Regions from separate parts of the Actinopolymorpha sp. B17G11 genome, predicted to be linked through region 2. Evidence: riboswitches for the same ligand, from Rfam matches in the RefSeq annotation. Region 2 holds a riboswitch; the other holds the start of a gene.
The links. A riboswitch is a leader RNA that binds a small molecule or an ion and turns the genes downstream of it on or off. The one in region 2 is predicted to bind ZMP and ZTP.

Region 1: it holds a riboswitch for ZMP and ZTP, as region 2 does, so the genes downstream of both, glyA (serine hydroxymethyltransferase) here and ABN028_RS12650 (phosphoribosylaminoimidazolecarboxamide formyltransferase) in region 2, are expected to answer to the same signal.

The regions. Positions count from the first base shown of each region.
Region 1 is NZ_JBEFTW010000050.1:6,219-9,620, forward strand. It holds gene ABN028_RS32045 (Uma2 family endonuclease) at 1-465, shown strand, start outside; gene glyA (serine hydroxymethyltransferase) at 544-1,824, opposite strand; ZMP/ZTP riboswitch at 1,910-2,033, opposite strand; gene ABN028_RS32055 (hypothetical protein) at 2,162-2,851, shown strand; gene ABN028_RS32060 (hypothetical protein) at 3,098-3,235, shown strand; gene ABN028_RS32065 (hypothetical protein) at 3,328-3,402, shown strand, end outside.
Region 2 is NZ_JBEFTW010000009.1:178,190-181,591, reverse strand. It holds gene ABN028_RS12660 (phosphotransferase) at 1-572, shown strand, start outside; gene ABN028_RS12655 (aminoglycoside phosphotransferase family protein) at 690-1,595, shown strand; ZMP/ZTP riboswitch at 1,600-1,683, shown strand; gene ABN028_RS12650 (phosphoribosylaminoimidazolecarboxamide formyltransferase) at 1,720-2,874, shown strand; gene ABN028_RS12645 (DUF4037 domain-containing protein) at 2,933-3,402, opposite strand, start outside.

The sequences.
Region 1 (3,402 bases), on a different contig from region 2:
GAGATCATCGACGGGAGCCTTGTCGTGTCCCCACCGCCCACTAGCCGGCATCAGAGCATCGTCGGAAACATCCTCGCCGTCCTTCGCGCGGCGGCGCCGGCCGGTTGGCGGGTACTCCACGAGGTGGGGCTTCGGGTGCCGGGTGGCAACTTCATCGCTGACGGTGCGGCTCTCCGTCCTGGGGCGGATCTCGACCTGGTGTGGCAGGACCCATCAGCTGTCGGCCTGGTTGTTGAGGTCGCGTCCGATTCGACGCAGGACCTTGACGATGGCAGCAAGGCGATCAAGTACGCCCGGGCCGGCATTCCCGCCTACTGGCGCGTGGCTAGGGACGGCTCGATCAAGGTGGGCAAGATCGTGCGACCGGGCGAGTACGGTCTGGTGACCAAGGTGGAGGTCGGACAGGTGTGGGAGGCGACTGTGCCGTTCCCCGTGATGCTGGATCCGCAGGTCATCGGCGCCTGACCGCGCCGCCCACAAGGACTGGAGGAACCCCGCTGGCGAACGCTCGTCAGCGGGGCTCCCTGCTGTCTCTGACCAGAGTCAGCTGGCCGGCCAGCCCGGGATGGGGAACGCCTTGGTGAAGTCGCGGACGTCCGCCGCGATCCGGTCGAGCGCCTCCCCATCGTCCTTCTTGCCCGCCTCCACGGCCTCGTCCATCCAGGCCGCGATCTGGGGCATGTGCTCGGGCGCCATGCCGCGGGTGGTGATCGCCGGAGTGCCGATCCGGATCCCCGACGGCGCCCAGGGCTTGCGTGGGTCGAACGGCACGGTGTTGAAGTTGAGCTCGATGCCGGCCCGGTCCAGCGCCTTCGCGGCCGGCTTGCCGCCGACGTCCTTGTTCGTGAGGTCGATGAGGATCAGGTGGTTGTCAGTGCCGCCCGAAATGAGATCGAAGCCGCGTGCTGTGAGCGCGTCGGCGAGCGCCGCCCCGTTGGCCACGATCTGACTGGCGTACGCCTGGAACTCACCGGTCGCGGCCTCGCGGAGCGCGACCGCGATCGCTGCCGTGGTGTGGTTGTGCGGCCCACCCTGCAGACCGGGGAACACCGCCTTGTCGATGGGCTTCGCATACTCCTCGGTGGTCATGAGCATCGCCCCACGCGGACCGCGGAGCGTCTTGTGGGTGGTCGTCGAGATCACGTCGGCGTGGCCGACCGGCGTGGGATGGACGCCACCTGCCACCAGGCCGGCGATGTGCGCGATGTCGGCCACGAGCATGGCGCCGACCTCGCGGGCGATCGCCGCGAATGCCTCGAAGTCGATCAGCCGTGGGATCGCCGTCCCTCCGCAGAAGATCAGCTTCGGCTGCTCCTTGTGGGCGAGGTCGCGTACGTGGTCCATGTCGACACGGCCGGTCTCCTTGTCGACGCCGTAGTGGACCGGCTTGAACCAGGTGCCCGTCGCAGAAACCGGGGAGCCGTGGGTGAGGTGACCGCCGTGCGCTAGCTCGAGGGAGAGGAACGTGTCGCCCGGCTGCATGAACGCGAGGTAGATCGCGAGGTTGGCCGGCGAGCCGGAGTAGGGCTGGACGTTGGCGTGCTCGACGCCGAAGAGCTCCTTGGCGCGGGCGACGGCCAGCTCCTCCACCTCGTCGATGATCTGCTGGCCTTCGTAGTAGCGCTTGTGGGCGTAGCCCTCGGAGTACTTGTTGGTGAGGACCGTGCCGGTCGCCTCGAGGACGGCCTGGGACACGTAGTTCTCGCTCGGGATCAGTCGGATCTTCTCGAACTGCCGACGGCCCTCGGCCTCGATGAGCCGGGCGATCTCGGGGTCGGCGTCGGCCAGCCTGGCGGCGAGGTCGAGACCAGTACGCTGCGTCATTGCTCCTCCTGGGTCAGCGGTGGTGACGGTCACTCGGTGACCGCCTGGTCGTGCGTGCCCTGTGGTTCAGGGACACGCCCTCAGACCCAGGCACCCAGGCGCGCGGTGCCCGTGCTCGGTCGTACGGGACGGTGTCTGTCGTACGGCAGCCCGTACGCCGCTCCCCGGTGGTCGATTCCACCTTGCCTGCGCCAGTCGCGGTAACCACGAGCCTAGTGCAGAGGGCCGGGCCCGTGGGCTGGCAGGTGCTCCCCAGACCTTGACATGATTCGATGTCCAGCCGTTACGGTGCTCGCCACCAGCGCGGCGCAGGTCAGGCACTACTCGGGGGTCACGTGTGAGTCTGGATGGCTTCGCCATGGGGGCGGGACCGGACGATCTCGCGCTCGGGTTCGTCGCCTTGGATGGGCGCGTGCAGCGTGTCCGCGACCAGATTGTCTCGCGGAGCCACACCGTCGAGGACCGACGCAAGGTGATCCAGTTGAGCGTCGACGGTGTCGGCCGGATCAAGCACGTCGAAGTCGACCCGCGGTGGCAGCGGGTCCTGCAGGCCCAGGTGCTGGACCGGGAGGTCGCGGCGCTCTACCGTGCCGCCCGTGACGAGGCGGCGCATGCCGAGCAGGTGGCCTACTCCGACGCCGGCTTCAGCGAGGCCGCTGGGTCCGAGGTCGCCGCGGCGCTCCGCGGCTTGGTGACGACGATCCCGGGGGCGCGGGACATCCTCGCGAGGCTGTCCTCGGAGTCGCTCCGCGTGGAGCGCGAACGAGGTGCCGTCGCCGCCGAGTTCAACGGTGACGGTGTTCTGCTCTCGCTCGAGATCCGGACCCGCTATGCCATCGAGACCGACCCGGCGCGGCTTGCGGGCAACATCGAGGCCGCGCTGCGGGAAGGTGAAGAGGCGATCGTGCAGCGGCGTACCGATCTCGCCGCCGAACTCACCAGGGGGCGATCGATCGAGGAGGTGGCAGAGGAGAACCTCGATCGGCTGCGACAACGCATGGATGTCCTTCGAGCAAGGTTGCCGTAAGCGGGTGCAGGCGGAGAGGAGCGGCGATGAACGAGATCGATCGTCCGGCGAATCCGGGCGGCAGGTGACCGCTTCTTCGACATCGGTGCCGACTTCTGGCGATTCGCCCGCCGACTCGACGAGGGGCCGTGCTACCTGTCGGCACCCGACTGGGGCTACAGCGGTGGCGGCAAAGAGGACGTCGTCGCGAAGTACGACGGGATCCGGGGCGGAGTCCGGGACTTCCTTCGTGATGGTGCCGAGGCCATGAGTGAACTCCGGGAGGTCCTCTACCGTGCGGCAGCACGGAGTGCGGAAGACGAAGAGATGAGCAGGGAGGAGTTCGACCGGATCGGACGCTCACTCGACGAGGGGCCGCCCAGGAGGGCTGATCGTGATGAGTGACTCACTGAGCCCTGAGCAGGAGCGGTATTGGCGGTACAACCCCGACGGCTTATGAGCTTCGCAGGAAGTGGCAGGACGAGGCATCCGAGGCATTGGACAGCTTCGTCAACAACAAGGTGGATGACTGCTTCGACGCGCTGGAAAGTCGATGCGAAGCAGTCGCCACG
Region 2 (3,402 bases):
AACTCGCCGGCATCCTGCATGCGCTGCCCAGATCGGACCCACGACGCATCACCGCCCTGCAAAAGGATCTGCTGCTCACGAACCTCGACGCGCTCACTGAGTCCGGGACTGTCCTCGTCAACTCGCCCATCCCGTCCTGCGTCGACCACGGCGATCTCTGGCCAGGCAACGTCCTGGCCGCCCGTACCCCCGGCGGCCACCACCGCTTCATCGACTTTGGCGACGCTGCTTGGACCCATCCGTTCCTATCCCTCATGGCGCCCCTCTTCGAATGTCACCGTCGATGGTCACTGCCAGGCCCTTTCAGCGACAGTCTCAACCATCCGTCGCTGCAGATGATCATCGACTCATATCTTCAGGCGTGGACTGATTACGCCAGCCTCCAGGAACTAAGAGACATCCTCAGCCACGCCCTCCGGCTCACGCCCCTCAGACGAAGCTGGGCACTCGTCACCAACGTCAAGCACGCCACCAGCGCCGACGCCGACGACCTCGGACCCACCCCCTGGTCATGGCTAACGGCAGCCACGCCCTCTTGCACCAAGGAGCCACGACCGATGGGAGACCGATGACGATCATCTTTCTCGGTACGCCGCCCACGTGAAGCCCATGGGACTACCGAGCCGAGTTCGGGGCGATCGGAAATCGGCTTGCGGTGATCCGATGGGGCGTCGTACGGTCGGCCCTCGATGAACGAGACGCCCGAGGTCCTGCCATTGCCGGACAGGAAACCGGTCGACGCCGCAGTGGCGTCCAGGTTGATCGCCGCGCAGTTCCCGCAGTGGGCCGACCTCGAGGTCCGGCCGGTCGATGCGCAGGGTTGGGACAACTGCACCTTCCGCCTCGGTGACGAGATGCTGGTGCGGCTGCCGACTGCCGAGGAGTACGCGCTGGCGGTGGAGAAGGAACACCGGTGGCTGCCGGTTCTCGCCCCCACGTTGCCGTTGGAGATCCCGGTTCCGCTGGCCAGAGGCGTACCCGATGAGGGCTTTCCGCACGACTGGTCGGTCTATCGGTGGCTCGGTGCCGAACCCGCGGACCGTGCCGTCGTCGAGGACATGACGGCGTTCGCCATCGACCTAGCGGAGTTCCTGGTGTCCCTGCAGCGGATCGACCCGACAGGCGGACCGGGCCCGGGACTGCACAACTGGTTCCGTGGCGGACCACTGACGACCTATGACGGGTGGGCCCGGGCCTCTCTGGAGACCTTGGACGGCCTGATCCGGACCGAGACCGCCGAGGAGATCTGGGAACGGGCGTTGCGAGCCTCGTGGGACAACCGGCCGGTCTGGTTCCACGGTGACATCGCCTCGGGAAACCTTCTGGTGAAGGACGGTGCACTCGCGGCCGTCATCGACTTCGGCACCTGCGGGGTCGGAGACCCGGCCTGCGACCTGGCGATCGCCTGGACGATGCTGACCGGCAAGAGCCGGGCCGCGTTCCGCGATCGGCTGGAGGTGGACGAGGCGACCTGGCAGCGTGGACAAGGCTGGGCGCTCTGGAAGGCCCTGGTCGTCTGCGCCTGGGCGGTTCGCGACGGCGACGGCCTGCCGGCGGACGCGTCGTTCGTTCTCGAGGAGATCCTCGCCGGGTAGGATTCGGCCTGGCCGCAACTGGCGAAGGTGGACAACCACCAGGGAGCGGCCGTTTCCCGCGTGAGCGTCGACCGCCTGGGCGCCTCCGTCAGTGATGTCCGGCTGACACCCAGGAGGCTACGACGTGGATCTGCGTTACGGAATCAACCCGCAGCAGGCGGCCAACGCCGCGCCAGTGCGCCCCGGCCAGTGGCCGGTCCGGGTGCTGCAGGGCAACCCGTCGTTCATCAACATGCTGGACGCGCTGAACAGCTGGCAACTGGTGCTGGACGCCAGCCGAGCCCTGCACCGACCAGCGGCTGCTTCCTTCAAGCACGTCTCGCCGGCCGGCGCGGCCGTGGCCGGACCCGTCGATGACGTCACCGCCGAGCTCTACACCATCGACCGCGAGCAGGTCGGCGCGCTCACCAGCGCGTACCTGCGTGCCCGCGACGCCGACCCGAAATCCTCCTACGGTGATTTCGCCGCCGTCTCACACCCGGTCGACACCGAACTCGCCACGCTGCTGACCAACGTGGTCTGCGACGGCATCGTCGCTCCCGGCTATGCCCCCGGCACCGTCGCGACGCTCAGCAAGAAAAAGAATGGCCGCTTCCTGGTCATGGAAGCAGACGAAACCTACAGACCCCCTGCGTGCGAGGCACGGGACGTTTTCGGCCTGCGGCTGTTCCAGCAACGCGACGAGGTGACGCTCTCCACGACGCTGCTGGACAACGTCGTGTGCGGTGCGCTGCCCGCGACGGCATCGGCGGATCTCCTGCTGGGCTTGGCGGTCCTGCGCTACACGCAGTCCAACTCGGTGTGTTACCTGCGTGGTGGGGCGACTCTGGGGATCGGTGCCGGCCAGCAGTCCCGCGTGGACTGCACCCGCCTGGCCGGCGCGAAGACCGACACCTGGTGGCTTCGACGCCACCCGGCGGTCCGCGCGCTCGCGTTCCAGCCGTACATCCGGCGTCAGGACCGGATCAACTGGCAGATCCGCTTCGTCGAGGGCGACCTCACACCGGACGAGAGTACGCGAATGGCGAGCGCACTCTCCAAGCCCGCACCCGCGCTGACAGACGCCCAACGCAGGCAGTGGCTGACTGGCTTGAGTGGCGTCGCGCTCGTCTCGGACGGCGCCTTGCCGTTCCGCGACAACGTCGACCATGCACACCGGCACGGCGTCGGCTACATCGCCGAGCCAGGCGGATCGATCCGTTCCAACGAAGTGGAGGACGCCTGCCGCGAGCATCAGATCGCTCTCGCCCGTACCGGCCTCCGGTTGTTCCACCACTGAGGACGCCGAGGTCCCCGCGGAGAGCAAACCCTGCTTGCGCAAGCCTCGTGCCGCGAACCTACTCAAACAGGCGGAGCAGCAGGCTGCGGCTACCGGGAGCCAGCAGAAGGTCCCTGAACTGGTCGACGCCGCCGGCGGGCCATCGTTCGGCGATGCGCTTCACGGCAGGGTCCTGGATCTGGGCGCCGAGCGCGCCGGGAAAGTCGCCCCAGATCACCTTGAAAGGACGGTCCCACAGGTGGTGCACCTCGGTGGGCACGGGTGGGGTGATGTTCAGTGCGTTGTGCATCGCTGCGACCTGTTCGTAGGCAGCCATCAGCGCGTTCTCGCGTTCCGGCCACGTCTCTGCCTGAAGCGCCTGCCACAGAATCGGCGACAGCTCGGCGGCGCAGGCCAGCCGGGAGAAGGCCGTCCCGAACCACTTCGAATAGGGCGCGTACTGCCGTTCCATCAGGAAGCACAGCCGCATCAGATCGAGCACCAGCCGGGATCCGATGAGCGCCGATCCGAGCTCGTCTCCCACGGAAC